Regions from separate parts of the Streptomyces sp. NBC_01317 genome, predicted to be linked through region 3. Evidence: riboswitches for the same ligand, from Rfam matches in the RefSeq annotation. Region 3 holds a riboswitch; each other region holds the start of a gene.
The links. Region 3 has a riboswitch for cobalamin ahead of OG349_RS27855 (cobalamin biosynthesis protein). Riboswitches for the same ligand answer to the same signal wherever they lie in the genome.
Positions count from the first base shown of each region.

Region 1: it holds a riboswitch for cobalamin, as region 3 does, so the genes downstream of both, metE (5-methyltetrahydropteroyltriglutamate--homocysteine S-methyltransferase) here and OG349_RS27855 (cobalamin biosynthesis protein) in region 3, are expected to answer to the same signal.
Region 2: it holds a riboswitch for cobalamin, as region 3 does, so the genes downstream of both, OG349_RS23260 (ABC transporter substrate-binding protein) here and OG349_RS27855 (cobalamin biosynthesis protein) in region 3, are expected to answer to the same signal.
Region 4: it holds a riboswitch for cobalamin, as region 3 does, so the genes downstream of both, OG349_RS11765 (ribonucleoside-diphosphate reductase subunit alpha) here and OG349_RS27855 (cobalamin biosynthesis protein) in region 3, are expected to answer to the same signal.

Region 1 covers NZ_CP108393.1:363,543-371,029, forward strand. The annotation lists gene OG349_RS01455 (cytochrome P450) at 1-1,005, opposite strand, end outside; gene OG349_RS01460 (type III polyketide synthase) at 1,007-2,146, opposite strand; gene OG349_RS01465 (ScbR family autoregulator-binding transcription factor) at 2,622-3,263, shown strand; cobalamin riboswitch at 3,369-3,587, shown strand; gene metE (5-methyltetrahydropteroyltriglutamate--homocysteine S-methyltransferase) at 3,750-6,074, shown strand; gene OG349_RS01475 (CbtB domain-containing protein) at 6,371-6,589, shown strand; gene OG349_RS01480 (CbtA family protein) at 6,611-7,390, shown strand.
Region 2 covers NZ_CP108393.1:5,369,265-5,376,751, reverse strand. The annotation lists gene OG349_RS23285 (PLP-dependent cysteine synthase family protein) at 1-625, opposite strand, end outside; gene OG349_RS23280 (MoaD/ThiS family protein) at 625-927, opposite strand; gene OG349_RS23275 (putative leader peptide) at 1,114-1,242, opposite strand; gene OG349_RS23270 (ABC transporter ATP-binding protein) at 1,312-2,088, opposite strand; gene OG349_RS23265 (FecCD family ABC transporter permease) at 2,111-3,151, opposite strand; gene OG349_RS23260 (ABC transporter substrate-binding protein) at 3,158-4,168, opposite strand; cobalamin riboswitch at 4,218-4,353, opposite strand; gene OG349_RS23255 (M67 family metallopeptidase) at 4,371-4,796, opposite strand; gene OG349_RS23250 (amino acid permease) at 4,909-6,378, opposite strand; gene OG349_RS23245 (DUF2017 domain-containing protein) at 6,470-7,048, opposite strand; gene clpS (ATP-dependent Clp protease adapter ClpS) at 7,048-7,353, opposite strand.
Region 3 covers NZ_CP108393.1:6,402,819-6,410,305, forward strand. The annotation lists gene OG349_RS27845 (putative cobaltochelatase) at 1-1,826, opposite strand, end outside; gene OG349_RS27850 (cobyric acid synthase) at 2,074-3,603, opposite strand; gene OG349_RS27855 (cobalamin biosynthesis protein) at 3,615-4,868, opposite strand; cobalamin riboswitch at 4,904-5,062, opposite strand; gene OG349_RS27860 (hypothetical protein) at 5,158-5,394, opposite strand; gene OG349_RS27865 (inorganic phosphate transporter) at 5,422-6,693, opposite strand; gene OG349_RS27870 (class II aldolase/adducin family protein) at 6,862-7,487, shown strand, end outside.
Region 4 covers NZ_CP108393.1:2,809,094-2,816,580, forward strand. The annotation lists gene OG349_RS11740 (extracellular solute-binding protein) at 1-264, opposite strand, end outside; gene OG349_RS11745 (GntR family transcriptional regulator) at 546-1,310, shown strand; gene OG349_RS11750 (DUF3311 domain-containing protein) at 1,435-1,728, shown strand; gene mctP (monocarboxylate uptake permease MctP) at 1,725-3,359, shown strand; partial or broken gene OG349_RS11760 (Uma2 family endonuclease) at 3,420-3,766, opposite strand; cobalamin riboswitch at 3,907-4,039, shown strand; gene OG349_RS11765 (ribonucleoside-diphosphate reductase subunit alpha) at 4,185-6,632, shown strand; gene OG349_RS11770 (ribonucleotide-diphosphate reductase subunit beta) at 6,632-7,487, shown strand, end outside.

The DNA.
Region 1 (7,487 bases), 6.0 Mb from region 3:
GTTGGCGGTGAGGTACGAGGCGTAGACGGCCTCGCCGGCCCGGATCCGTACCCCCCGGACCGTCACGTCCTCGGTGGCGATCCGTGCGATGCCCACGCCGTTGCGGTGCGGGATGAAGCGCAGCAGCTCCTCGACGGCGGCGGGCAGCAGCTCGGGTTCCGCGCGCAGCCGCGCCATGTGGTCCGGGTGGGTGAGCAGCGCGTAGAGCATGTTGGCGCTGTTGTTGGTGACGGCGTGGGCGCCGCTGATCTGGATGAGGACGGCGATCGCGACCGCTTCTTCGAGGCTCAGCTCGTCCGTCTCCACCGCCTCGGCCAGCACCGCCGCGAGGTCGTCGCCGCCGTTCGTACGCCGCCGGCCGATGAAGTCGGTGAAATAGGCACCGATCTCCGCCTTGGCACGCTCGCTGTGGGCCCGGCTGTGCGCGGCGGTCAGGAGCGACTCCGTCCACTTCCGCATCAACGGCCGGTCGTGCTCGGGCACGCCCATGATCTCGCTGATCACGGCCAGCGGGAACGGCCCGTGGATCCGCGCCATCAGATCGGCGGGCGCGCCCGCGCGCAGCATGCCGTCGATGAGGTCGTCCATGATCCGCCGGGCACGCTCCTCCACCCCGGCGACGGCGCGGGGGGTGAACGCCTTGGCGACCGAGCGGCGCAGCCGGGTGTGGTCGGGCGGGTCGGCGAATCCCACGGCCGCGTCGAGCGGGATGAAGTGCGGGGTCATCCGGGTGACGGCACGGCCCACGAGCGCCTGACGGCTGAAGCGCGCGTCGTTGGTGACCAGCTTGACGTCCTCGTACCGGGTGATCAGCCAGGCGAACCCCTCGCCGTGGGGGAGCTGGACCCGGCTGACCGGGTCCTCGCGCAGCCGTTCGGCGAGGAAGGGGTCGAAGTCCAGCCCGGACAGGTGGGGCACGGCCCAGAACCGGACGGGATGCGCGTCCCTCCCGGTGTCGGGGGTGTCCTGCGCGGGGGCCGCCGTCTCCGGTGTGTTGGTGGTCATCTCAGCTCACCGGTTCCGTCGCGGGAGAGGGCCGGTCGGTGTGGACCGGGGTGGTCAGGACGTGCCGTTCGGACAGCTCCAGGCCGGCGAGGGAGTCGGTGGACCAGCGTCCGAGGGCCATCTCGGCGGTGATGCCGGGCCCGAAGCCCGCGATGATCCCGCTGGCGCCGTCCTCGACCCGGCCCTCGTCGAACAGCCTGCGCACCGCGTCGAGGACGACGGCGCTGGCGATGTTCCCGTACTCGGTGAGGGTGGCGCGGCTGAACCGGAACGCCTCGGGCGGGACCTCCAGGAAGTGGCTGAGGTCGTCCAGGATGCGCGGGCCGCCCGCGTGGATGATGTAGAAGTCGAGGGCCGCCGCGTCCCAGCCGTGCTGGACGGCCATCGCGCGGAGCGCGGGGGCGAGGGGTTCCATCGTGCCGGGCACCCGCTTGTCCAGCAGGAAGTGGAAGCCGGTCGCGCGGACGCTGTACGCGATCCAGTCGGTGGTGTCGGGCACGAGGTGCGAGCCGTTGCGCTCCAGCGCGATGCCGGTGCCGCCCTTGCCCCGGACGACGGCGGCGGCCACCGCGTCACCGAACAGGCCGTTGGAGAGCAGCGAGCCGACCCCCAGGTCGGTCGGCTGGTAGCAGAGCGAACAGAATTCGCACGCGACGATGAGCACGTTCGCGTCCGGGTACGCCTGGCAGAAGTCGTGCGCCCGGTTGACGGCGGCGCCGCCCGCCGCGCAGCCGAGCTGGGCGATCGGCAACTGCCGGGTGTGACTGGGGAAGTCCATGGTGTTGATCAGCCAGGCGGTCAGCGACGGCATCATGAAGCCCGTGCACGAGACATAGATGATCAGGTCGATGTCGGAGGCACGCAGCTCGGCGTGGTCCAGGGCGCGGTTCACCACGGCGGGCACCCGCGCCTTCGCCTCGGACTCGTACAGCCGGTTGCGGTCCTCGAAGCCGGGGTGCCTGAGGGTCTCCTCGATGGGCTGGACGAGGTGGCGCTTGGCCACCCCGGTGTTCTCGATCAACCGGAGCGCCAGGGGAAGTTGCGGGTGGCCGGCGTGGAGCGACCGCGCCAGGGCGAGGGTGTCCTCCATGGTGATCACATGCTCGGGAACCGACACATCGGGCTTACACAGAGTCGCCACGACGCGCTCTCCTTCGTTCGTGTTCGCTGTGAACTGCGGCCCACACTCTGTGGTGGCCCACCACCCCGCAACCTGGGGAACTGCCGGGAACTGGCCCCTGGGAGGAGCGTCAGGGGAGCGAGGGGGCGGGATCCGAAGGACCGTGAGGGATCTTACCCATGACTACGGAAAGTAAGCACAAAAGGGGCGCATCGTCCGTTCGTGGGCGCGCCGCCCGGTCCCCGATGCGTCGCTCCGACGGCCGGGACCCCACCGGCCCGGCGACCGTGGGTCACGACCCGTCCACCGAACGGGTCGGAAGCCGAAAACCGGCCATCCTGTACCGGTGTCACCACGGGACTCGTAGGTCCCGGAGACCCCTTCGCGTCCCAACGTTTTGGCGCGGGAGAGACATTCGGGGAGTCGTTGAGCCCTATAGTACGGGCTGGGCGGTTTGTTTTGTGCTGGTCAACCCGGCTGCGCGGAAGGGTCATTCATGGCAACACAGGAGCGCGCCATCCGGACGCGCATGGCGATTCTGGAGGCGGCCGGCGCGGTCTTCGACGAGTTCGGCTACTCCTCCACGACCCTCACCATGGTTCTGGAACGCGCTGAGGTCACCAAGGGTGCCCTGTATTTCCACTTCCAGTCGAAGGAAGCTCTGGCGCAGGCGGTCCTGGACGAGCAGGTACAGCTCGGCACCGTACCCCCACAGGCCTCCAAGCTCCAGGAAGTCATCGACATCACCTTCGCGGTGGCCCACCGGCTCCTGGACAACGCACTGCTCAGGGGAAGCGTCCGGCTCACCGTGGACCAGGGTGCTCCCCCCGGCGTCGACCACAGCGGCCCCTTCCGCCAGTGGCCCGTCCATCTGGTGTCGCTGATGGAAGAGGCACGCGCGCAGGGTGAGTTGCTCCCCAGCGTGCGCCCGCAGGACACCGTCGAACTGCTGGTCGGTGCCTTCGCCGGCATCCAGCTGATGTCCCGCGCCCTGACGAATCGCGAGGATCTCGGGCGGCGGATATCGATACTGTGGGGACACATCCTGCCCAGCATCGCGGTCCCGGGCCTGATGCCGAGCATCGACACCGCGCCCGACCGCGGGGTACGGGTCACCGAGGCGATCATGGCGGCCTGATCCGGTGAGCGGGCCTTCCCACCTGGTGAGCGGGCCCTCCCCCGTCCGGAACCCCTCCCCCTTCCGGAATAAGGAAAGGGGCTCCCGGCGCTTCAGCTGAGGGCATAGGGTGACGAGTGCAGTTGGTTCGCCCTGTCAGCCAGACAGCGGCGTCGTAAGAGGGAACCCGGTGGGAATCCGGGACTGCCCCGCAGCGGTGAGTGGGAACGACCGCCGTCATCAGCACTGGGCCCGGATCGGGTCTGGGAAGCGACGGCCAGTAGGTGTCTCGTCCGTAGAGACGCGCCCACGAGTCCGAAGACCTGCCACTGCCCGCGCGCGAACACCGTGCGCGGAGATCCCGGTGACCTCGTGGGCGGGTCGGCGTACATATCAGGCGGTCACGCGCACCCGGACACCCGGGACGTGATCCGTCCGGTCTGTGGCTCCTCTCGTGCCCTCGACCGTCCCCGGGACGGCAGAGAACCGCTCGCGAAGGAGAGTTCTGTGACAGACAAGTCCGCAGCCGCGGCAGCACGGGCGACCGTGCACGGCTACCCCCGCCAGGGCCAGAACCGTGAACTGAAGAAGGCCGTCGAGGGCTACTGGAAAGGCACCGTCGGCGCCGACGCGTTGCGCGACACGGCCGCCGGACTGCGCCGTACGAACTGGCGCCGCCTCGCCGACGCCGGCATCCACGAGGTTCCCACCGGCGACTTCTCGTTGTACGACCACGTCCTCGACACCAGCGTCTTGGTCGGCGCGATCCCCGCACGCCACCGCGCCGCCGTCGCGGCGGACGCCCTCGACGGGTATTTCGCGATGGCGCGCGGCACGCAGGACGTCGCGCCGCTGGAGATGACCAAGTGGTTCGACACGAACTACCACTACCTCGTCCCCGAGCTGGGCCCGGACACCGTGTTCACCGCCGATTCCACCAAGCCGGTCGCCGAGCTGAGGGAAGCCCTCGCGCTGGGCCTCGCGGCGCGGCCCGTGCTCGTGGGCCCGGTCACCTATCTGCTGCTGGCCAAGCCCGCCCCCGGTGTCGCCCCGGACTTCGAGCCGCTGACGCTGCTCGACCGGCTGCTCCCGGTGTACGCGGAAGTCCTGGCCGACCTGCGCGCCGCCGGCGCCGAGTGGGCGCAGCTCGACGAGCCCGCGCTCGTCGAGGACAGGACCCCGGCGGAGCTGAACGCCACGGCCCGCGCCTACCGGGACCTCGGCGCGCTGACCGACCGGCCGAAGCTGCTGGTCGCGTCGTACTTCGACCGGCTCGGCAAGGCCCTGCCCGTCCTCGCCAAGGCACCCGTCGAAGGGCTTGCCCTCGACTTCACGGGACCGGCCGCCGCGAACCTCGACGCCCTGGGCGCCGTGGGCGGCCTGCCGGGCAAGCGCCTGGTCGCGGGCGTCGTCAACGGCCGCAACATCTGGATCAACGACTTCGAGAAGTCGTTGTCGGTCCTCGGTACGCTCCTCGGGCTCGCCGACCGCGTCGACGTGTCCTCCTCCTGCTCGCTCCTGCACGTCCCGCTCGACGTCACGGCGGAGCGGGACATCGATCCGCAGATCCTCCGCTGGCTCGCCTTCGCGCGCCAGAAGACGGAGGAGGTCGTCACGCTGGCGCGCGGTCTCGCGCAGGGCACCGACACGATCGCCGCCGAACTCACCGCGAACCGCGCCGACCTGGTCTCGCGCGCCGGTTCCGCGCTCACCAACGACCCGGCGGTACGGGCCCGCGCCACGGCGGTCACCGACGCCGACGGGCACCGCGCCGCACCGTACCCGGAGCGGGCGACGGCCCAGCGTGCCCACCTCGGGCTGCCGTTGCTGCCGACCACCACCATCGGCTCGTTCCCGCAGACGAACGAACTGCGCACCGCACGCGCCGACCTGCGCGCGGGACGTATCGACACGGCGGGGTACGACGAGCGCATCGAGGCCGAGATCCGTGAGGTCCTCGCCTTCCAGGAGAAGGCCGGCATCGACGTGCTGGTGCACGGCGAGCCCGAACGCAACGACATGGTCCAGTACTTCGCCGAGCAGCTGACCGGCTACCTCGCGACCCGGCAGGGGTGGGTGCAGTCGTACGGCACCCGTTACGTGCGCCCGCCGATCCTGGCCGGGGACATCTCGCGCCCCGAGCCGATGACCGTGCGCTGGACCACGTACGCGCAGTCGGTCACCGACCGGCCGGTCAAGGGCATGCTCACCGGCCCTGTCACCATGCTGGCCTGGTCCTTCGTCCGTGACGACCAGCCGCTCGGCGACACCGCCCTCCAGGTCGCGCTCGCGCTGCGCGACGAGGTGAACGACTTGGAGGCAGCCGGGACTTCGGTCATCCAGGTGGACGAGCCCGCGCTGCGCGAGACGCTGCCGCTGCGTGCCGACGACCGCCAGGAGTATCTCGACTGGGCGACCGAGGCCTTCCGTATCACCACCGGCGGGGTCCTCCCGGCCACCCAGATCCACACACACATGTGCTACGCGGAGTTCGGGGACATCGTCCAGGCCATCAAGGATCTGGACGCGGACGTGATCAGCCTGGAGGCGGCGCGGTCGCACATGCAGGTCGCCGGCGAACTGGCGGCGGCGGGCTATCCGCGCGAGGTGGGCCCCGGGGTCTACGACATCCACTCCCCCCGCGTGCCCTCCGCCCAGGAGGCGGCGGCCCTGCTGCGCAAGGGACTTGAGGCGGTGCCGGCCGAGCGGCTGTGGGTCAACCCGGACTGCGGGCTGAAGACCCGCGGCTGGACCGAGGTGCGCGCCTCGCTGGAGAACCTGGTCGAGGCCGCCCGTGAGGTCCGGGGCACCCTGCCCACCCGCACTTCCTGACCCGAGCCGGGGCCGGCCGGCCCCGGAACCGGAACGACCCGGCGGCGGCCGGGGCGGACAGACCGGATGTTTCCTGACATCCGGCCAACTGTTCCGCTCGGGCCGCCGTCAGGCGTTGTGGCGGTCCAGGTCCGCAGACGGTACGGTCGCGTGGACATGACGACGGTGTGACGGAAGTCCGGTGAGAATCCGGCACGGTCGCGCCACTGTGTACCCGTACCTCTGCGGGAAGTCAGACCCGGCACCTTCGTCTCAAGCACCACGATCGGGACGCGTGTTCCCCAGGAGGTTCGGCCATGGCACACTCCGCTGCCCCCACGACAGCCGCAACACCGGCTCTCACTCCCCTCTCGCTCAAGGAGATAGCCCCGTGGGCGCTCTTCTTCGGCGTGCTGATGCTCGTCCTGCTCTACTTCGTCGGCGCGGAACAGGGTGCCCTGTCCGTCATCTCAGGTGAGAGCGTGCACGAATGGGTCCACGACGGACGCCATCTGCTCGGTTTCCCCTGCCACTGACCGGCCGGGAGACCCTTTCTCATGAACTCCGTATCTGTCCGCGCCCTGCTCGTGCGCGGCATGCTCGCCGGCCTCGCCGCCGGTGTGCTCGCCCTCGTGGTCGCCTATCTGCTCGGTGAGCCCTCCGTGGACGCGGCCATCGCGTTCGAGGAGGCGCACAGCCACGAGCACGGCGGCGAGGAACTCGTCAGCCGTTCCCTCCAGTCCACCGCGGGCCTCGCCACCGGTGTGCTCATCTTCGGCATCGCGGTCGGGGGCATCGCCGCCCTGGTGTTCTGTTACGCCCTGGGCCGCGTCGGCCGGTTCGGACCGCGGGCGACCGCTGTCCTGCTGGCCGTCGGCGCGCTGCTGACGGTGTACGTCGTACCGTTCCTCAAGTACCCGGCCAACCCGCCCGCCGTCGGCAACGGCGACACCATCGGGAAGCGGACGACGCTCTACTTCCTGATGATCGTGCTGAGTCTCCTGCTCGCGGCCGGCGCGCTCCTGCTCGGCCGGCGGCTCGCGCCGCGCCTGGGCAACTGGAACGCGACGGTGGCGGCGGGGGCCGCCTTCGTGGTCGCCGTCGGACTGGCCTACGGCTTCCTGCCGACGATCAACGAGGTGCCCAAGGACTTCCCGGCCACGCTGATCTGGGAGTTCCGGCTGTCTTCGCTCGCCGTCCAGGTCACCCTGTGGACGACGTTCGGGCTGCTCTTCGGCCACCTCGCCGAGCGGCTCCTCGTCCCGAGGACCGACCGGGTCGCCGTCCCCGCCGGTACGTCCGGGGTGGAGCCGAAGGCCACCGCCGCCGCGGGCTGAGGGCCATGGGGCGTCCCGGCGGGTCAGGCCGCCGGGAGCTCCGGTCCGGGGCGTGGCACGCTCGCCCTGACGACCCACCGGTGCGTGATCGTCCCCC
Region 2 (7,487 bases), 1.0 Mb from region 3:
AGACGACGTCGTCGTAGCGCGGCTCGGCCGCGACGATCTTGATGTCGGGCCTGTGCTCGCGCAGGAACCGGCCGACGCCCATCAGCGTGCCCGTCGTGCCGAGGCCGGCCACGAAGTGGGTGACGGACGGCAGGTCGGCGAGGATCTCGGGACCGGTGGTGGCGTAGTGGGCGCCCGCGTTGTCGGGGTTGCCGTACTGGTAGAGCATCACCCAGTCCGGGTTCTTCTCCGCCAGTTCCTTCGCGACCTTCACGGCCGTGTTGGAGCCGCCCGCCGCCGGGGACGGGATGATCTCCGCGCCCCACATGGTGAGCAGGTCGCGCCGCTCCCGTGAGGTGTTCTCCGGCATGACGCAGACGATGCGGTAGCCCTTGAGCTTGGCCGCCATCGCCAGCGAGATGCCGGTGTTGCCGCTGGTGGGCTCCAGGATCGTGCAGCCGGGGGTGAGCCGTCCGTCCTTCTCGGCCTGCTCGACCATGTGCAGGGCGGGCCGGTCCTTGACGGAGCCGGTCGGGTTGCGGTCCTCCAGCTTGGCCCAGATCCGGACGTCGTCCGAGGGCGACAGCCGGGGAAGCCGTACGAGAGGGGTGTTGCCGACCGCCGCCAGCGGGGATTCGTAGCGCATCAGGCCGTGTGCGTCTCGGGAGCGCCGCCCGCGACCGCGGGGAGGATGGTGACGCTGTCGCCGTCGGAGAGGGTCGTGGAGATGCCGTCCAGGAAGCGGACGTCCTCGTCGTTCAGGTAGACGTTGACGAAGCGGCGGAGCTGGTTGCCCGCGGCCGGGTCGATGAGCCGCTCGCGGATGCCGGCGTGGCGGGTGTCGAGGTCGGCGAACAGGTCCGAGAGGGTGTCGCCGGTGCCCTGGACGGCCTTCGCTCCGTCGGTGTAGGTGCGGAGGATGGTCGGGATGCGGACCTCGATGGCCATGACGTGGGCTCCTTGTCGGGTGCGGCGGGACGGGCGGGGAAAACGGGCCGGGCGGGAGAAGTATGGGCGCGCGGCTCGCGCCCCCGCACGGAGGGGGTGGTGCGGCGGTGCTGCGCTAGGGACGCCGACGGCGAACGGGCCTGACGGAGGCTCTTGTTCCGTCCGGGGCGAACGGTGCGTCCGGGCTCAGCCGACCGCGTCAGGACACGCGTCGGTACAGATGGCGCTCGCGAGGCGGCACAGGTCGACGTGCAGCCGCGCCACGAGCAGCAGCGGGGTGCTCGGCGTCTTGTCGCTCACGTCGGGAAGAACCATGCGGTCATCGTATCGATTCCCGCTTCGCATCCGGATAGGCCGTCTCGCGCGACGGACGAAAGGTGTTCGTCAGGTGGACGGCGGCAGGTAGACCACCAGGGGTCTGCCGGTCACCGGATGCTCGCTGACCTCGGCTTTCACTCCGTAGACCGTGTCGAGGAGTGCGGGGGTGAGGACGTCGTGCGGAGTGCCGGACGCGACGATCCGGCCGGCCCGGAGGACGTAGATCCGGTCGCAGTAGTGGGCGGCGAGGTTGAGATCGTGCAGGGCGAGGAGGTTGGTGGTCCCCGCCTTTTTGATCAGGGTGAGGATGCCGAGCTGGTAGCTGATGTCGAGGTGGTTGGTCGGCTCGTCCAGGACGAGCAGCGCCGGCCGCTGGACCAGGGCGCGGGCGACGAGGGCGCGCTGGCGTTCGCCGCCGGACAGGGTGGGGAAGGCGCGCGGCGCGAGGCCGGCGATCCCGACCCGTGCGAGGGCCTCGTCGGCGAGGGTGGTGTCGGCGGCGGTGTCGGCCTCCCAGAACCGTTTGTGCGGGGAGCGGCCCATGGCGACGACCTCCCTGACGGTGAGTTCGAACTCGGTCCCGCCGTCCTGCGGGACGGTGGCGATCCGGCGGGCCCGTTCCTTGGGGGTCATCGTGTGCAGGTCGCGCCCGTCGAGCAGGGCGTGTCCGTGGCTGGGCCGCAGGGTCCCGTACACACACCGCAGCAGGGTGGTCTTGCCGCTGCCGTTGGGGCCGACGAGTCCGACGGTCTCGCCGGGCACGGCGGTGAGGTCGGCGCGGTCGACGAGGAGGCGTCCGCCCGTCTCGTACGACAGTCCTTCGAGGGACAGCGAGGCGGTCATACGGGTGCTCCTTCCGGACTCGTCATACGGGGGCTCCTTCGGGGCGGCGGCGCATCAGCCAGAGGAAGAACGGGCCGCCGGTGAGCGCCGTGAGCACGCCGACGGGGAGGTCCTGCGGCGCGGCGACGGTACGGGCCGCGAGGTCGGCGGCGACGAGGACGACGGCCCCGCCGAGCGCGGCGACGGGCAGCAGGACGCGGTGGGTGGCGCCGACGGCCATCCGGGCGGCGTGCGGGACGAGCAGCCCGATGAAGCCGACGGCGCCGCTGGCGGCGACCATGACGCCGGTGACCAGGGAGGCGAGGACGAAGACGGCGGCGCGGAAGCGGGCGGCGTCCAGGCCGAGGGCGGTCGCGCCCTCCTCGCCGAGGAGGAGCAGGTCGAGCGGCCGGGCGAGTGCCATGAGGAGGGCGGTGCCGAGGGTGAGGACGACGCCGGGCAGCAGGAGGGTGGACCAGCGGGCGCTGCCGAGGCCGCCCATCGACCAGTAGAGGGCTTCTTGGAAGTGCTCGGGGCGGGCGGAGACGACCAGGACGAGGGTGGTGAGGGCGGTGAGGATGTACGAGACGGTGACGCCGGCGAGGACGAGCCGGCCGCCGGTCAGTTCGCCGCCGCGCCGCGCGAGTCCGTAGACGAGGACGAGCGCGACGAGGGAGCCGGCGAAGGCGGCGGCGGGCATGGCGACGGTGGTGGTGACACCGCCGCCGATGCCGAGGACGAGGACCAGGACGGCTCCGGTGGACGCGCCGGAGGAGATGCCGAGGAGGAAGGGGTCGGCGAGCCGGTTGCGTACGAGTGCCTGGAGGACGGTCCCGACGACGGCGAGCCCGGCGCCGACCACCGCGCCGAGGAGGACGCGCGGCAGCCGTACGTCGAGCACGATCGTACGGAAGGGGCTGGGGTCGGCCCGCCCGGCCAGGGCGGCGACGACCTGACCGGGCGGGATGCGGACGGAACCGAGGGCGAGGGCCGCGACGACAACGGCGGCGAGTGCGGCGGCGAGGCCGGTCAGCACGAGGGTGTGGCGTATCCGCCCGGGGGCGGGCGGGGTGGTGGTGCTCACCGGGTCTTACTTCACGGTCTCGGGGTGGAGTTGCGCGGCGAGTTCCGCGAGGGCGCCGGGGGCGCGGACGCCGAGGACGACCTCGGAGAGGGGCATGACGGCGAATCGTTTGTTCTTGATCGCCGGGACGTCCTGGAGGACGGGGTCGTCCAGGAGGCGCTTCTCCTTCTGGGCGACGGTGGTGGAGCCGTAGTCGTAGATGACGACGGTCTGGGGCTTGCGGGCGACGACCTGTTCCCAGGTGGCGTCGCCGAAGGACTTGTCGAGGTCGGCGAAGACGTTGCGGCCGCCGGCGCGGGTGATCAGTTCGTTGCCGATGCCCTTGCCGCCGGCGGTGAAGGCGGTCTTGTCGCCGCTGTCGTAGACGAAGACGGAGAGCGGCTCGACGGCCTTGAGCTTCTCGGCGGTGTCGGCGACGGTGGTGCGGGCGTGGGCGATCCACTTCTCGGCGCGGTCGGGGACGCCGAAGGTGCGGCCGACCTCCCGTACTTCCTGGTAGACGTCGTCCAGGGTGGTCTTGCCCCGGGTGCAGTTCTCCAGGTTGAGCCGGGTGTCGACGCCGGAGCTCTTGAGCGCGTCGCGGGCGCGGCCGTCCCCGGCGTCGAAGGCGCTGGAGTAGCCGCCGTAGACGAAGTCGGGGTCGGCGGCGAGGAGTTTCTCCTTGGAGGGGTACTCCTTGGCGAGGACCGGGACGTCCGCGTAGGCCTTGGCATAGGCGGGGAGGATCTTGTCGTCCAGGTAGGCGGTGCCGACCAGGGACTTCTGGAGGCCGAGGGCCAGCATGACCTCGGTGGCGTGCTGGTTCATGGTGACCACCCGCTTCGGCGGGGCCTGGTAGGTGGTGGTCACCCCGCAGTTGGTGACGGTGTACGGGAAGCCCTGGGGGGCGCCGGCGGCGGGCTTCGCGCCGGTCGCGTCCTTCGTGTCCGTGCCGTCCGTACCGCCTCCGCAGGCGGCGAGCGGGAGGAGGGCGGCGGACAGGGCGACGGCTATGAGCGCGCGGCGGCGCCGGGGAATGACATGCACGGCTGGGCCTCCTCCAGGGGATTTCCGCGTCCCCTGGTTGGTGGAAGAAGGGCGGCAGGTCAGTTCCTGGCTGCCGAGCCGTAAGGGGGCTCGGTCACAGTGGCGGGACCGCGCCGGATTCGCACCGGCTTCCTGGGTCCTGCCGCCTCGGGTTCGCCGGTCAGTCTCTCAGACACCACCTCGCGGACACGCCCTAGGGGCCGTCCGCGACGACCTCGACGTCCTCCTCCGTGACCTGGCCGTCGACGATGCGGTACGAGCGGAACTGGAACGGGCCGAGGCCGTCGCTGTCGGCGGTGGAGACCAGCACGTAGTGGGCCCCGGGCTCGTTCGCGTACGTGATGTCGGTACGGGACGGGTAGGCCTCCGTCGCCGTGTGGGAGTGGTAGACGATCACCGGGTCCTCGTCGCGGTCGTCCATGTCCCGGTAGAGCTTGAGCAGGTCGGCCGAGTCGAACTCGTAGAACGTGGGCGAGCGCGCGGCGTTGAGCATGGGGATGAAGCGCTCGGGGCGTCCGCTGCCGGCCGGGCCCGCGACCACGCCGCAGGCCTCGTCGGGGTGGTCGCGTCGGGCGTGCGCGACGATCTGGTCGTGCAGGGCCTGGCTGATGGTGAGCATGCTGGAAATATAAACGGACCCGGCCCCGCGGAGGGCGGGGCCGGGTCGGGTGTACGGAGACCAGGAGCGCGTCCGGTACGGAGGCCGGGGGCCGGTCCCGTACAGAAGCGCGTTACTCCGTCGCGGAGGCGTACTCGGGCGCGTCGCTCTCGGTGCTCCCGGCCGTACGGCGCCGGAGGAGCCGCCAGCCCACCGCGAGGCCGACCGCCCAGACCGCGCCGACGTACAGGGAGACCCGCGCGTCCTTGTCGTACGCGATCAGGCAGGTGACGAGCGCCAGGAAGGCGACCGCGACCCAGCTGAACACCGCCCCGCCGGGGGCCGGGAACGGGGAGGCCGGCAGGCGGCCCGCGTCGACGGCGCGGCGGTAGCGGATATGGCTGACCAGGATCATCAGCCAGGTCCAGACGCCGGCAGCGGTCGCCACGGACGTGACGTATCCGAACGCCTTCTCCGGGACGATGTAGTTGAGGATCACGCCGATGCCCATCAGGGCGACGGAGACGGTGATGCCGAGCGCCGGCGTCCTGCGGGAGTTGAGCCTGCCGAACGCCTTGGGCGCCTCGCTGTTGGCGGCGAGGCCACGCAGCATCCGGCCGGTGGAGTACATGCCGGAGTTGCAGGAGGACAGCGCGGCGGTGAGCACCACGAAGTTGACGATGCCCGCGGCGAGCGGGATGCCCATCTTCTCGAAGGCGTACACGAACGGGCTGGTGCCGGCGGAGAACTCGGTCCATCTGACGACGGCGAGAATGACGGAGAGCGCGCCGACGTAGAACACGATGATGCGCCAGGGCAGGGTGTTGATCGCCTTGGGGAGGGTCTTCTCGGGGTTCTCGGACTCGCCCGCGGTGACGCCGACGAGTTCGACGGCGAGGTAGGCGAACATCACGCCCTGGAGGGTCATCAGGCTGGAGCCGATGCCGTTCGGGAAGACGCCGTCGTGCGCCCAGAGGTTGGAGGCCCGCGCGGTGTCACCGGCCTCGGAGAAGCCGAGGGTGAGGACGCCGAGGCCGATCACGATCATGCCGATGATGGCGGTGACCTTGATCATCGAGAACCAGAACTCGACCTCGCCGAAGATCTTCACCGAGATCAGGTTCACCCCGAAGAGGACCACGAGGAACACCAGCGCGCTGACCCACTGCGGGATCGCGGGAAACCAGAAGTGGATGTAGATGGCGGCGGCGGTCAGCTCGGCCATGCCGGTGACCACCCACATCAGCCAGTACGTCCACCCCGTCGCGAACCCGGAGAACGGGCCGAGGAACTCCCGGGCGTACTCCGCGAAGGAGCCCGACACGGGGCGGTAGAGCAGCAGTTCGCCGAGGGCCCGCATGATGAAGAAGATCACGACGCCGGCGAGGGCGTACATGAGGATGATGCTGGGTCCCGCCTTGGCGATGTTCGCTCCGGCGCCCATGAAGAGGCCGACGCCGATGGCGCCGCCGATCGCGATCATCTGGACCTGCCGGCTGCCCAGTCCGCGCTCGTAGCCCTCTTCGCCGATGTGGTCCTCATCGGTAGGGGGAGCCGCTCCGCCGCCGTCGTCCTGCCCCTGGTCGACCTGCGCAGAGGTCATGGTGATGCGCCCTTTCTGCCTGCCGGCCCGCGCCGTCGTCGGCGGCGGACCGGTTTCCGATCCCCCCGGATACGCCCCCCGGATACGGCCGTCAGGCCGACAGCGTCTCGATGAGGCTCTCCTGGAGCGCGCCGAGCCAGAGGTACGCCATCACCATCGGCTTGCGCGGATCGGTGTCGGGCAGCCGGTACAGCTCGGCGCCCTCGTCCTCGTCGGTGACCTCCAGGCGGGTGCCTATGGTCAGCCGGAGGTCGTTGAGGGCGCCCAGCCAGTGGAGGCACTCCTCACCGCTCAGCTTGAGGACGGCGCCGCCCTCGCCCGTGGGGCCCAGCGCGTCGAGCGAGCGGACGACGGCGATGCCGTCGGCGCGCTTGCGGTCCCGCAGGTCGTTCTCCGTGAAGCGCCGGAACTCCGAGGAGAACTCCTTCAGTTCGTCGTCGTCATCGCCGTACGCGTCCGGGAAGAGCCGGGCCAGCGCGGGGTCCTCGGGCGGTTCGCTGGGGCCGACCGCGAAGAGCGAGGCGAGCGGGTCCTCTCCCTGGGCGGGCTCGTCGCCGGGGCCGATCAGCTCCAGCAGCTGCATGGCCAGGGAGCGCAGGATCGAGATCTCCACCTCGTCGAGCGCGACGGCCGCGCCGCCGCCCGGGGTGGCCTCGAAGTGCCCGGCCATCAGTCGCGGTCCTGGGTCAGGGTCGCCCAGAGGCCGTATCCGTGCATCGCCTGCACGTCGCGTTCCATCTCCTCGCGGCTGCCGCTGGAGACGACCGCGCGGCCCTTGTGGTGCACGTCGAGCATCAGTTTGTGTGCCTTGTCCTTGGAGTAGCCGAAATACGTCTGGAAGACGTACGCCACATAACTCATGAGGTTGACCGGGTCGTTGTGCACGATCGTCAGCCAGGGCACGTCGGGTTCGGGGACGACGAACGTCTCCTCGGCCGATTCGGGGCGTTCGATCTCTGTCGGAGCGACACTCACGGTTCGGGACGACCTTCTTCTCTGCCGGGTGCAGCCCGGGATTCAGCCCTGCACGACCCATGCTGCCACCCACGGGGGCCGGTCGCACAAACGACTCCGGGGGTGACGCGGGAGGCGGCGGAAAAGAAATCGTC
Region 3 (7,487 bases):
GCGGTCCCCTCCGACGCGTGCAGCCGCGCGGCGCGCGCCGCGAGCGCGACCGGATCCGCGCCGCCCGTCGCCCGTCCGTCGGTCACCACGACGAGCAGCGGCCGGCGCGCGGGATCCCGCAGCCGCTCCACCCGCAGCACGTCGTGGGCCTTCAACAGCCCCGCGGCCAGGGGCGTCCGGCCCCCGGTGGGCAGCGACTCCAGCCGCGCCGCCGCGGCGTCCACGGACGACGTCGGGGGCAGTGCCACCTCGGCGTCGTTGCCCCGGAAGGTCACCAGCCCGACCTTGTCGCGCCGCTGGTACGCGTCGAGCAGCAGCGAGAGCACCGCGCCCTTCACCGCGCTCATCCGCCGCTTGGCGGCCATGGACCCGGAGGCGTCGACCACGAAGAGCACCAGATTGCCCTCGCGCCCCTCCCGAGTGGCCTGCCGCAGATCGTCCTTGCGTATGACCAGACCGGCCCCGCTGCGACCACGCGCCCGCTGGTGCGGGGCGGCGGCCTGCACGGTCGCGGCGAGATGCAGCTTGGTCAGCGCACCCCGGGGCCGGCGTGACCCGGTGGTCCTGCCGTGCTCGGTGCGTGCCCGCGAGCGGCGCCCGGCGGCCCCTTCCCCGAGGCCGGGAACGCTGAGCATTTTTGTACGGTACGGCTCACCGGCCCGCACGGCGGCCTGCTCGCCACCCCCGCCCCCGGGCCGCGGCGACGCGGCGGGCGCGTCGTCGCCCTCCTCGGACCCCGAGTCCTCCGGCGCGTCGGGCCCACCCTCAGGCGCAGGCCCGCCCCCGGGCCCATCGGGATCGGGATCGTCGTCCTCGCCCTTGAACTCCTCCAACGTGTCGTCGAGCTTGTCCTGATCAAGTCCGGGCGCGTCGAACGGATTGCGCCGCCGCCGGTGCGGCAACGCGAGCAGCGCGGCCTGCCGGACGTCCTCGGCGAGCACGTCCGTACGCCCGGCCCACGCGGCCAGCGCCGTCGCGGTCCGCGCCATCACGATGTCGGCGCGCATCCCGTCCACCTCGAAGGCGGCGCAGGTGGCGGCGATCTGCAACAAGGCCGCGTCCCCGAGCCGTACGTCCGACAGCAGCGCCCGCGCGGCAACGATCCGCTCCCGCAGCGCACTCTCTTCCTCGGCCCAACGCCCCGCGAATCCGGCCGGATCGTCGTCGTAGGCGAGCCGCCGCCGTACGACCTCGACCCGCGTCTCGGGCTCCCGCGACGCGGCGACCTCCACGGTCAGCCCGAACCGGTCGAGCAACTGCGGCCGCAGCTCGCCCTCTTCGGGGTTCATCGTCCCGACGAGCAGAAACCGCGCGGCATGCCGTACGGAAACCCCTTCACGCTCGACGTACGAGGCGCCCATGGCGGCGGCGTCCAACAGGAGGTCGACCAGGTGATCGTGGAGCAGATTCACCTCATCCACGTACAACACCCCACGATGGGCATCGGCAAGAAGCCCCGGCTCAAAGGCCTTCACGCCCTCCGACAGGGCCCGCTCGATGTCGAGCGCCCCCACAAGCCGGTCCTCCGAGGCCCCGACGGGCAACTCAACCATCCGCGCGGGCCGCAGAGCACCCGGCCCCACCTCATGGGGCCCATCAGGACACAACGGATCAGGCAGGGCGGGATCACAACTGAACCGGCACCCACCCACCACCTCAACCTCGGGCATCAACGCGGAGAGCGCCCGCACGGCAGTGCTCTTGGCGGTGCCCTTCTCACCCCGAACCAGCACACCACCCACCGCCGGACTGACGGCGTTCAACAGCAGCGCGAGCCGTAGATCGTCCATTCCGACGACAGCGGTAAACGGGAAAGGGGTACTCATGGGGCTCCTTGGAGTGCGGTCAGTACGTGTCGGACTACCGGCGGCAGGTGGCTGCTCAACCCCCACCGGCGCGAGGGGGTCGGGGTCGGAGGAGGCATGGGTGTCCGGACGTAAAGCGTCGCAACTCGCGCGAAGCGCGGTGAGGATAGCAGTCCGGACACCCGTGCCTCCGTAGGCCCCGGCCCCCGCCCCCGGCGACGTACCCGAGCCCAACGCGCCCCCGACAACGCGCCCCCGCCGGACGGCGTCACGGCGCACCCGGCGGAATGAACGGCAGCCCCCCAGGAGCGCCCCCCTCGATCAGCCGCCACAACGCATCCGTGTCCGCGTGCTCCTCCACCAGGTCCCCCAGCAGATCGAGCTGTTCCTCCCGCAGTGCCCCGAAGCTCGTGTCCGGCGCCGGTACGAACCGCCGCCCCGCCTCCCGCGCGACCTCCACGAGGAACCGCCGCCGGAACGCGTCGTTCTCCAGCACCCCGTGCCAGTGCGTCCCCCGCACAGAACCCACCCGGCACCCGTCCAGCGCCACCCCGCCCCCGTCGGAGACGAACGCCGGGCCGCCGCCGACCTCCGCGACCCCGTGGTGGATCTCGTACCCCTCCACAGGCTCACCGAGGGCGACGCCCACCGGCCGCCCCAGCGTCTTCTCGCGCGCGAACCGCACCCGTACCGGCAGCAGTCCCAGCCCCGCCACAATCCCGGCCCGCGACTCCACCTCGTCGTCGATCAGCTCGCCGAGCACCTGGTAGCCGCCGCAGATGCCCAGCACCGGGCGACCCGACGCCGCCCGCCGCGCCACCGCGTCCGCGAGCCCGCGCTCCCGCAGCCAGGCCAGGGCGCGCACGGTGCCGCGGGTGCCGGGTATGACGACCAGGTCCGCGTCGGCCAGTTCCTCCGCCCGGTCCACGAACCGCACCACCACACCCGGCTCCGCCGCCAACGCGTCCACGTCGGTGAAGTTCGACATCAGCGGTACGGCGCACACCGCGACGCGCAGGACGTCCTCGCCGTACGGAACGGACGCCGCGGACTCCCGTACCGACCCGCGGAGCGACACCCGCAGCCCGTCCTCCTCGTCGATGCCGAGGCCGGGCCGCCACGGCAGCACACCGAGGGTCGCCCGCCCGGTCAGCCCGCGCAGCATCTCCAACCCCGGTTCCAGCAAGGACACATCGCCCCGGAACTTGTTGACGACGTACCCCGCGACCAGCGCCTGGTCCTCGGCGCTCAGCAGCGCCGTCGTCCCGAAGAACGAGGCGAAGACCCCGCCCCGGTCGATGTCCCCGACCACGACGACCGGCAGGCGGGCGGCGCGGGCGATGCCCATGTTCACGATGTCGGTGCGGCGGAGGTTGATCTCGGCGGGGCTGCCGGCGCCTTCGCAGATCACGGCGTCGTACGTACGGCGCAGCTCGGCGAGGCACTCCAGTACGGTCCCCAGCAGCGCTTCCTGGCGGCCCCCGTGGTAGCCCCTGGCGCTCATCTCGCCCACCGGGCGCCCCATGAGGACCACTTGACTGCTCCGGTCGCTGCCGGGCTTCAGCAGTACGGGGTTCATCAGCGCGGTCGGCTCGATACGGGCGGCCTGCGCCTGCATGGCCTGGGCCCGGCCGATCTCGGCGCCTTCGCGCGTCACGAACGAGTTGAGGGACATGTTCTGGCCCTTGAAGGGCGCGACGTTGACACCTTGCCGCACGAGCCACCGGCAGACGCCCGCGGTGACGACGCTCTTGCCCGCGTCGGAGGTGGTCCCGGCGATGAGCACCCCACCCCCCACCCCGTCCCGCCTCACAACGGCCTCCCCACACCCGCACCGTCACCGGCGCCCGAGCCGAGACCCGCACCGTCAAGGGCGCCCGCGCCGACGCCCCGGTCGGCCCCCGCACCCGTTCCGGAAACCGCCGCGTACGCGAACCGCCCCGCCACGCACACCGCCAGCGCCAATCCGCTCACCCGCCGGGACAACCGCACGGCCCGTTCGATGTCGGCGATCTCCACGGGCCGGCCGCCGCCGTTCAGTACCGGGCGGTGTTCGACCCGGCCGCCGTACGCGAGCGTTCCGCCCAGCCGTACGCCCAGCGCCCCCGCGAACGAGGCCTCCACCGGGCCCGCGTTGGGGCTCGGGTGCTTGCGCGCGTCGTCGCGCCACGCCCGCCACGCCCCGCGCGGATCGCCGCCCGCGACGACGGCCAGCGCGGCGGTCAGCCGGGCGCCTGGCGCGCCCGCCACGTCGTCGAGACGGGCCGAGGCCCAGCCGAACCGGCGGTATTTCGGGGACTTGTGCCCCACCATGGCGTCCAGTGTGTTCACGGCCCGGAACCCGGCCAGCCCGGGGACCCCGGCCAGGGCGCCCCACACGAGCGCGCCCACCACCGCGTCGGAGGTGTTCTCGGCGACGGACTCCACGACGGCCCGCGCGATCTGCTGGGCGTCGAGGGACTGCGGGTCACGGCCGCACAGGTGCGGCAGCCGCTCCCGGGCCAGTTCGACGTCCCCGGCGGAGAGCGCCCGGCCGATGGCACGCGCCTCGCGCGCCAGTGACGTACCGCCGACGACGGACCAGGTGGCGGCGGCGGTCAGCGCGACCGAGGCGACCCGCCGGCCCGCGAGCCCGGCACCTCCGGCTGCTCCGGTACGTTCCGCCGTCCCGGCAACTCCCGCCGTCCCGGCACCCGCACGCCCTCGCGCCCCACGTCCCCGCGCCCCGCGTGCCACCACCGCGCCCAGGCCCACCGCCCCGCCCGCGCAGACCAGCGTGTGCAACGCGCCCCAGCCACGGTGGTCCCGCCACAGGGCGCGCTCCACGCCCCCCGCGGCCCGTCCGAACGCCGCGACCGGATGGCCCCGGCGCGGATCGCCCAGCAGAAGGTCGGCGAGCAGCCCGCCCGCGGCCCCGTACGCGTGGACCCACGCGGCGTCCCAGCCGGCCGACCGGGCCGGCCGACCAGAGGCCCCCGCTGCGGAAGTGACCGAAACGGCGGGGCTGGTGGCGGCGACAGAAGCGACAGAAGCGGCGGCACGGACGCAGGCGCGGCCAGGCATGGCGACGTGTCCTCACTCAGGGTCCGCGCCCCGGCTCGACGGAAAACGCGGCGGCGAGAGTTCCTGGCTCCCGGGGACGTTTCCCCGGAGGGACACCGTGCCCGGTGACAGTGGCGGGACCGCGCCGGATTCGCACCGGCTTCCTCTGCTGCCGCCGTAATTGGCCCCGGCAGTCCACCACGCTGCGAGAACGCCCGTCAACCCGCCCTTGACCTGCGGCGGGGCAGTGTGCGAAGCCCCACACGAAAGGCCCGGGGGCAGGCCCCCGGGCCGAGCGCGGTACGTACGGTCAGGCCACGATCAGGTAGATGCCGTACGCCACGGCCGCCGCGCACAGCGCGAAGCACGCGTAGGCGCCGGTGCGCGCCAGGGCCACGGAGCCCCCCGCCGACCCGCCGGACTCCGAGGCCGCCGACTCCTGCTTGGCCAGGGCCACGATGCCGAGGGTGAACAGGCCCACCAGACCGATGGTGGACACGAGGCTGACGCCGAACACGGAGCCGAGGGCTGCCCAGTCGATTTTCATGTGATCGCTTCCTTAGACCGTGGCGGTTCAGACCGTGGCGGTTCGCGCCGACTCGCCGGCGACGGCGGGCGGGATGGGCAGGGCGACGGGCCCCGGGATGGTGGTCGTCAGACCGGCGGTAGCGGCGTCCACGGACGCGAGGCCCGCCACTGTCGGACCGGAGGCGGCGATGTCCACCCCCACATTCACCGGCACCACATCCGCCCCGGTCACATGCGTGTGGTCCACCGGACGGCGGCGCGACGCGAGCCAGATCGCACCGGAGACGGCGACGAGCAGGATCGCCACGACGGTGACACCCCACGTCCCGTGCCCGGTCAGGAACTCCGCCCCGGCGGCCACCAGCCCCGCGGCGGGCAGCGTCAGCCCCCAGGCGATGAACATCCGGGTCGCCGTCGACCAGCGCACGACCCCGCCCTTGCGGCCCAGGCCCGCGCCCATCACGGCACCGGAGCAGGACTGCGTGGTGGAGAGCGAGAAGCCGAGGTGCGAGGAGGCCAGGATGACCGTCGCGGCGCTGGTCTGGGCGGCGAAGCCCTGCTGCGGGCGCAGGTCGGTGAGGCCGGTGCCCATGGTTTTGATGATGCGCCAGCCACCGAGGTACGTGCCGAGCGCGATCGCCGTGCCCGCCGAGACGATGACCCACAGAGGCGGGTTGGAGCCGGGGGAGAGGACCCCGCCGGTGACCAGCGCCAGCGTGATGACGCCCATGGTCTTCTGCGCGTCGTTGGTGCCGTGGGCGAGGGAGACCAGCCCGGCGGAGGCGATCTGCCCGGCCCGGAAGCCCTTGGCCGTCGCCTTCTCGTCCGTACGGGCGCTGACGCGGTACGTCAGCCGGGTGGCGAGCATGGCCGCGAGCCCCGCGACGAGCGGGGCGGCGAGCGCCGGGATCAGGACCTTGGTGATGACGACGCCGCCGTTGACACCGGAGGTGCCGACGGACATCAGGGTGGCGCCGATGAGGCCGCCGAACAGGGCGTGGGAGGAGCTCGACGGGAGCCCCAGCAGCCAGGTGAAGAGATTCCAGATGATCGCGCCGACCAGCGCCGCGAAGATCACTTCGGTACGGATGCCCGATTCGTTGATGAGTCCGCCGGAGATCGTCTTGGCGACCTCCACGGACAGGAACGCGCCGACGAGATTCAGGACGGCGGACATCGCCACCGCGGTCTTGGGCTTCAGGGCGCCGGTCGAGATGGTCGTCGCCATCGCGTTGGCGGTGTCGTGGAAACCGTTCGTGAAATCGAACACGAGAGCCGTCACGATCACGATCGCGAGCAGCAGCGTGAAGTGTTCCATTTACCCAGGCAATCGTTCGACGTCGGTGGCCACGGTGAACGTAAGGATGCAGGGTGAACGGAAGGTTAACTAGGGAGGTACTCGGAGTGTCTCTCCTGAACGGCTCTCCGAGCGCCTGATGTGTTGTCCGACCTGCCCTTTTTCCGCCCGGGCTGGCAAGATCGCCATATGACTGATCATCTGCCTGCGGACGCGCGCCACCGGGCCTGGGCCGAGCTGGTGGCGACCGCGCGCAGGACCACCGCGGAAGGGCTCGTCGTGGGGACGTCGGGCAATGTCTCCGTACGGGTCGGGGACGAGGTCCTCGTCACCCCGAGCGGGGTGCCGTACGACCGCCTCACACCCGGCGACCTGGTCGCCGTCGACCTCTCCGGACGCCAGGTCTCCGGCCGGCTCGGCCCGACGAGCGAACTGCCGCTCCACCTGGAGATCTACCGCACCACGGACGCCTCCGCCGTGGTCCACACGCACGCCGTCCACGCCGCCGCCGTCTCGACCCTCGTCACCGAACTGCCGCTGATCCACTACATGGCGGCGGCCCTCGGCGGCCCGGTGCGGGTCGCCCCCTACGCCACGTACGGCACACCCGAACTGGCCGCGCACATGCGCGACGCCCTGCGCGACCGTACGGGCTGCCTGCTCAGGAACCACGGCACCGTCACCTACGGCGACTCCCTGGACCGGGCGTACGACCGCACGGCCCAGCTGGAGTGGATGTGCCGCGTCTGGCTCACGGCGTCCTCGGTCCCCGGCCGCACCCCGGCCCTGCTCTCCGAGTCCCAGGTCGCCGAGGT
Region 4 (7,487 bases), 3.6 Mb from region 3:
GGAGAGGGCGGTGGTGACCTTCTCCTGGATGCCGTTCCACTGCTGGATCTCGACCTTGACCTTGACGCCCTTGTGGGCCGCCTCGAACTCCTTGTTGACACCCTTGATCCAGGCGTCGGGGGCGGAGCCGTCCATGACCCAGACGGTCAGGTTCTTGCTGCCGCCGGCCTTGGTTTCGCTACCTTTGTCGTCGTCCGAACCACATGCGGCGATGCTGACCATCATGCCCGCGACACCTATCGCCGCGACGAGCTTGCGCTTCACGCCACCCTCCTCAGGGATGCCTGCAACTGCTGCCCACCGCGAAGCCATACGACTAGTAGTGACTGTGGGGTCGGGGGCTTGGTCTTAAATGGTTTAGACCAGTACCGGGAGCTTGGCCTAGACCTTTGGGGGTGTCAAGGGTGTATAAGAAGGACAGTCGCGTCCGTTATCGGACCGACACCTGAGGAGGGGCGACGACCCGTGAGCGGTCCGTGCCACCATGTGAGCCGCGACAGACGGAGGAGCCGGTGACGGCAGCAGCACAGTCGGGAAGGCAGGCCATGGCCACGGACGGGAGCGGTACGGAGTCCGAGGGTACGGCTCCCGTACGCACGGCGCGCGTGCCCAAGTACTACCGTCTCAAGCGGCACTTGCTCGATATGACGGGGACGCTGCCCCCCGGCACACCGGTTCCGCCAGAGCGTACTCTCGCCGCGGAGTTCGACACGTCGAGAACGACAGTTCGGCAGGCACTCCAGGAACTGGTCGTCGAGGGACGGCTCGAACGCATCCAGGGCAAGGGCACGTTCGTGGCCAAGCCCAAGGTCTCGCAGGCCCTCCAGCTCACCTCGTACACCGAGGACATGAGGGCCCAAGGGCTGGAACCCACGTCCCAGTTGCTGGACATCGGGTACGTCACCGCGGACGACACGCTCGCCGGGCTGCTCGACATCACCGCAGGCGGGCGGGTGCTGCGGATCGAACGGCTGCGGCTCGCCAGCGGGGAGCCGATGGCGATCGAGACCACGCACCTGTCGGCGAAACGCTTCCCCGCGCTGCGCCGCTCGCTCGTCAAGTACACCTCGCTCTACACGGCGTTGGCGGAGGTGTACGACGTGCGCCTCGCCGAGGCCGAGGAGACGATCGAGACCTCACTCGCCACCCCCCGGGAGGCCGGGCTGCTGGGCACGGATGTCGGGCTGCCGATGCTGATGCTGTCGCGCCACTCGATCGACGGGAACGGCGAACCGGTGGAGTGGGTGCGGTCGGTGTACCGGGGCGATCGTTACAAGTTCGTGGCGAGACTGCGCAGGCCGACCGACTGAGCGACCGGTCGCGGTCTTCCCACGGCCGTCGCGGTCTTCCCACGGACGGGGCCGTCCCCTAGATTTCCTGCGCGTTGCGAAAGCGATCAGCGAAACGGCGAGCAGTGAGGGGACGGAGCCGCGCATGTCAGAAGCACCGCCAGCAGCACCTTCAGAAGCACCCGAGGAGAACCCTCCCCCCACGGTCACACCCTTACGTGTGATCATCGCCTTCTGCCTGGTCGCGCCCTTCGTGGCGCTGCTCTGGGTGAGTTCGTACGCGCGGACCGATCCGGCGTTCATCGGCATCCCGTTCTTCTACTGGTACCAGATGCTCTGGGTCGTCGTGTCGGCCGTGCTGACGATGATCGCCTTCCAGCTGTGGCGGCGTGACCAGCGCGCCCGTACGGGATCCCGCGCGGGAGGTGCGTCGCGATGAACGACGGTGTGAACGGCGTCGCGCTCGGCGTCTTCATCTTCTTCTTCCTGGCCGTCACGGTCATGGGCTTCCTCGCGGCGCGCTGGCGCCGGGCGGAGAACGAACAGAGTCTCGACGAATGGGGCCTGGGCGGACGGTCGTTCGGCACGTGGGTCACCTGGTTCCTGCTCGGCGGCGACCTCTACACGGCGTACACCTTCGTGGCCGTGCCGGCGGCGATCTACGCGGCGGGCGCGGCGGGCTTCTTCGCGGTGCCGTACACAATCCTCGTCTATCCGCTCATCTTCACCTTCCTGCCCCGGCTCTGGTCGGTGTCGCACAAGCACGGGTATGTGACCACCTCGGACTTCGTCAGAGGCCGGTTCGGCTCGAAGGGTCTTTCGCTGGCGGTCGCCGTGACCGGCATCCTCGCGACCATGCCGTACATCGCGCTGCAACTGGTGGGGATCCAGGCGGTGCTGGACGTGATGGGCGTCGGCGGCGGCGAGGACACGAACTGGTTCGTGAAGGACCTGCCGCTGCTGATCGCGTTCGCCGTGCTCGCCGCGTACACGTACTCGTCGGGGCTGCGGGCGCCCGCGCTGATCGCGTTCGTGAAGGACACCCTGATCTATCTGGTGATCATCGTGGCCATCATCTACATCCCGGTCAAACTGGGCGGATTCGACGACATCTTCGCGAAGGCGGGCGACGCGTTCGCGCAGAAGAACCCGGCGACCGGGGCGCCACGCGGCGCGCTCGCGCCGGGCGAGGCCCAGCAGTGGGGTTACGCGACGCTCGCGCTCGGCTCGGCGCTCGCGCTCTTCATGTATCCGCACTCGGTCACGGCGACGCTCTCCAGCCGCAGCCGTGAGGTGATCCGGCGCAACACCACGATCCTGCCGCTGTATTCACTGATGCTGGGCCTGCTGGCGCTGCTCGGCTTCATGGCGATCGCGGCCGGGGTGAAGGTCGACAACGGGCAGCTGGCGATCCCGCAGCTCTTCGAGAACATGTTCCCCGACTGGTTCGCGGGGGTCGCCTTCGCGGCGATCGGCATCGGGGCGCTGGTGCCGGCCGCGATCATGTCGATCGCGGCGGCGAATCTGTTCACCCGCAACATCTACAAGGACTTCATCAAACCGGACGCGACCCCCGCGCAGGAGACGAAGGTCTCCAAGCTGGTGTCGCTGCTGGTGAAGGTGGGGGCGCTGGCCTTCGTCCTGACGATGGACAAGACGGTCGCGATCAACTTCCAGCTGCTGGGCGGAATCTGGATCCTCCAGACGATGCCGGCCCTGGTCGGCGGCCTGTTCACCCGCTGGTTCCACCGCTGGGCGCTGCTCACGGGATGGGCGGTGGGCATGCTGTACGGCACGATTGCGGCGTACGGCGTCGCGAGCCCGACGCAGGCGCACTTCGGCGGCTCCTCGAAGGAGATCCCCGGCATCGGCGAGATCGGCTACATCGGCCTGACGGCGTTTGTGCTGAACCTGGTGGTGAGCGTGGTCCTGACCTTCGTCTTCAAGGCCGCCAAGGCCCCGGAGGGCGTGGACGAGACGAGCCCGTCGGACTACACGGCGGACATCGGCGACCCGGGCGTGAAGAAGGATCTGCCACTGACCCCGGCGGACCCGGACCCCGTGCGCTGACGGGCCGTACGAAAGCAGCATCCAGGACGGGCCGCCGGAACTCCGGCGGCCCGTCCGTCGTCAGCGCACCCATTCCTTGAGCTGCTCGGTCTCCAGGGTGATCCCCACGGGGTCGGGGAGGCTGACGTCCTTGCCGAACGGCACCGTGTGCGCGATTTCGTAGCGGGTGGCGTTCGGCTCGCTGTAGACCGTCACCTCGCAACTGTCCCGGTCGATCAGCAGATAGACCGGGATCCCGGTCTCCGCGTAGGCACGCGGCTTCTGCACGCGGTCCCGCTCGTCGGTTCCGAGTCGTACGAGGTGACTTCGACGGCCATCAGGACGGGGGCGGGGTCGGCCCATTCGCCTTGGCCGGTGAAGGCGTCGGCGGGGGCGAGGGTGCCGTCCGGGCGAGCTCGCCCGGCCCTGTCGACCTGGTGCCAACCGGTTCTCGTGTGCTGTCACAGGGCGGCCTCCTCGTCTCCGGGACCATAGTGGAGGACTCCGACATCCATGGGGCGAAGTGGGGCGCGACACAACATCTAGGGGGTGCTTCACCGTGCGCCCCCCAGATGTATGCTCAACCTCGTTGTCGACGCAGGGGAATCCGGTGGGAATCCGGAACTGTCCCGCAACGGTCTGCTGTGGTGTGCTTTGTCATACCCGTGAGTCCGAACACCTGCCGGCAGCGCATCCGGCTCGACCGAACCGGGTGCCAGGACGTCCGGGCCCCGAGGCTGGGCCGGAGACGCCGTGGTTCGTGCTGCCCGGAGACGGGTGAGTGGCGGATCCGCGCGCCCCCGCTTCCCCGCCGACGGCCCAGAGCCGAGCGAGGGAGAGCACCACGTGACCATCGCGCCAGCCGATCCGGCTTCAGGCATCTCCGAGGTCTCCGCACAGGTGACCGACGGACCCGGGACCGCGTTGCTGCGGCTCCTGACCGACCTGACCGCCGATCTGCCCGACACCGACCCAGGACGCGTCGCCGGCGCCGCGCTGCGTGGCCGCAATGCCCGGTCGGACGAGGCCGAGCTGCGCGAGCTCGCCACCGAGGCGGCCGCGGGGCTCATCTCCGAGGACCCGGCCTACTCCCGGCTCGCCGCCCGGCTGCTCACCCGTACCATCGCCGAAGAGGCCGCGAGCCAGGGCGCCGTGGCGTTCTCCGCGTCCGTCGCGGTGGGGCACCGCGAGGGCCTGATCGCGGACCGCACGGCCGACTTCGTCGCGCTGCACGCCGACTTCCTGGACGCGCTGATCGACCCGGACGCCGACGACCGCTTCGGCTACTTCGGGCTCCGTACCCTCTTCAGCCGGTACCTGCTCCGCCACCCCCTCACCCGCAAGGTCATCGAGACCCCCCAGCACTTCATGCTGCGCGTCGGCGCCGGTCTCGCCGAGGACACCAGCGTCCGCGCGCTGGACGAGGTCGCCTCCCTCTACCGCCTGATGAGCCGCCTGGACTACCTCCCGTCCTCGCCGACGCTCTTCAACTCCGGTACGCGCCACCCGCAGATGTCCTCCTGCTACCTGCTGGACTCCCCGCTGGACGAGCTGGACTCGATCTACGACCGCTACCACCAGGTGGCGCGCCTGTCGAAGCACGCGGGCGGCATCGGCCTCTCGTACTCCCGCATCCGCTCGCGCGGCTCACTGATCCGCGGCACGAACGGGCACTCGAACGGCATCGTCCCGTTCCTGCGGACCCTGGACTCCTCGGTCGCGGCGGTCAACCAGGGCGGCCGGCGCAAGGGCGCGGCCTGTGTCTACCTGGAGACCTGGCACGCGGACCTGGAGGAGTTCCTGGAACTGCGCGACAACACCGGTGAGGAAGCCCGCCGCACGCACAACCTGAACCTCGCCCACTGGATCCCGGACGAGTTCATGCGCCGCGTCGACGCGGACGGCGAGTGGTCGCTGTTCTCCCCCGCCGACGTCCCGGAGTTCGTGGACCTGTGGGGCGACGAGTTCGACGCCGCGTACCGCGAGGCGGAGGCCGCGGGCCTGGCGCGGAAGACCATCCCGGCCCGTGAGCTGTACGGCCGCATGATGCGTACCCTCGCCCAGACCGGCAACGGCTGGATGACCTTCAAGGACGCGTCGAACCGTACGGCCAACCAGACGGCCCTGCCCGGCAAGGTCGTCCACTCCTCCAACCTCTGCACGGAGATCCTGGAGGTCACGGACGACGGCGAGACGGCCGTCTGCAACCTCGGCTCGGTCAACCTCGGCGCCTTCGTGCTCGATTCGGGCGAGATCGACTGGGAGCGGCTGGACGAGACCGTCCGTACGGCCGTCACCTTCCTCGACCGGGTCGTGGACATCAACTTCTACCCGACCGAGCAGGCCGGCCGCTCCAACGCCAAGTGGCGTCCGGTGGGCCTGGGCGCGATGGGCCTCCAGGACGTCTTCTTCAAGAAGCGCCTGCCGTTCGACTCCGCCGAGGCGGCCGCGCTCTCCACGAAGATCGCCGAGCGGATCATGCTCGCCGCGTACGAGGCGTCCTGCGCGCTCGCCGAGCGCAACGGGCCGCTCCCGGCCTGGTCGGAGACCCGTACCGCCGCCGGCGTGCTGCACCCCGACCACTACGACGTCGAGCTGAACTGGCCGGAGCGCTGGGACGCGCTGCGCGCCCGCGTCGCGAAGAGCGGCATGCGCAACTCCCTGCTCCTCGCGATCGCGCCGACGGCGACCATCGCGTCGATCGCGGGCGTGTACGAGTGCATCGAGCCGCAGGTCTCCAACCTCTTCAAGCGCGAGACGCTGTCGGGGGAGTTCCTCCAGGTCAACTCGTACCTGGTGCAGGAGCTCAAGGACCTGGGCGTCTGGGACGCGCAGACGCGCGAGGCGCTGCGCGAGTCCAGCGGCTCGGTGGCCGGCTTCACCTGGATCCCGGCGGAGGTGCGCGAGCTGTACCGCACGGCGTGGGAGATCCCGCAGCGCGGTCTGATCGACATGGCGGCGGCCCGTACGCCGTTCCTCGACCAGAGCCAGTCGCTGAACCTGTTCCTGGAGACGCCGACCATCGGGAAGCTCAGCTCGATGTACGCGTACGCCTGGAAGAAGGGCCTCAAGACCACGTACTACCTGCGTTCGCGCCCCGCGACGCGCATCGCCCGCGCGGCGGGCGGCGCCCAGGCGGCGGCCACCGTGCCGGCGCCGGCCACCGCGGCCGCTACCGCCGCCACCATCCCGCTCCAGCAGGCGTCCCCGGCCCCCGCGAACCCGATGGTCCCGGACGCGGACGCGATCGCCTGCTCCCTGGAGAACCCCGAGTCCTGCGAGGCCTGCCAGTAATGAGTTCCACCGAGAAGAGCCCCGCCGAGAAGAACCTGCTCGACCCGGGCTTCGAGCTGACCCTGCGTCCCATGCGCTACCCGGACTTCTACGAGCGCTACCGCGACGCGATCAAAAACACCTGGTCGGTGGAGGAGGTCGACCTCCACTCCGACGTCGCCGACCTCGCCAAGCTCTCCCCCGGCGAGCAGCACATGATCGGCCGGCTCGTCGCGTTCTTCGCGACGGGCGACTCGATCGTGTCGAACAACCTGGTGCTGACGCTCTACAAGCACATCAACTCCCCCGAGGCGCGGCTGTACCTGTCCCGCCAGCTCTTCGAGGAGGCCGTGCACGTCCAGTTCTACCTGACGCTGCTCGACACCTATCTGCCCGACCCGGACGACCGCGCGGCGGCCTTCGACGCGGTGGAGGAGATCCCGTCGATCCGCGAGAAGGCGCAGTTCTGCTTCCGCTGGATGGACTCGGTGGAGAAGATCGACCGCCTGGAGACGAAGGCGGACCGCCGCCGCTTCCTGCTCAACCTGATCTGCTTCGCGGCGTGCATCGAGGGGCTGTTCTTCTACGGAGCCTTCGCGTACGTGTACTGGTTCCGCTCGCGCGGTCTGCTGCACGGCCTGGCCACCGGCACCAACTGGGTGTTCCGGGACGAGACGATGCACATGAACTTCGCCTTCGAGGTGGTCGACACCGTACGCAAGGAGGAGCCGGAGCTGTTCGACGACGCGCTCCAGCAGCAGGTCACGGACATGCTGAAGGAGGCCGTAGAGGCGGAGTTGCAGTTCGGCCGCGACCTGTGCGGCGACGGCCTGCCGGGCATGAACACGGAGTCGATGCGCGAGTACCTCCAGTGCG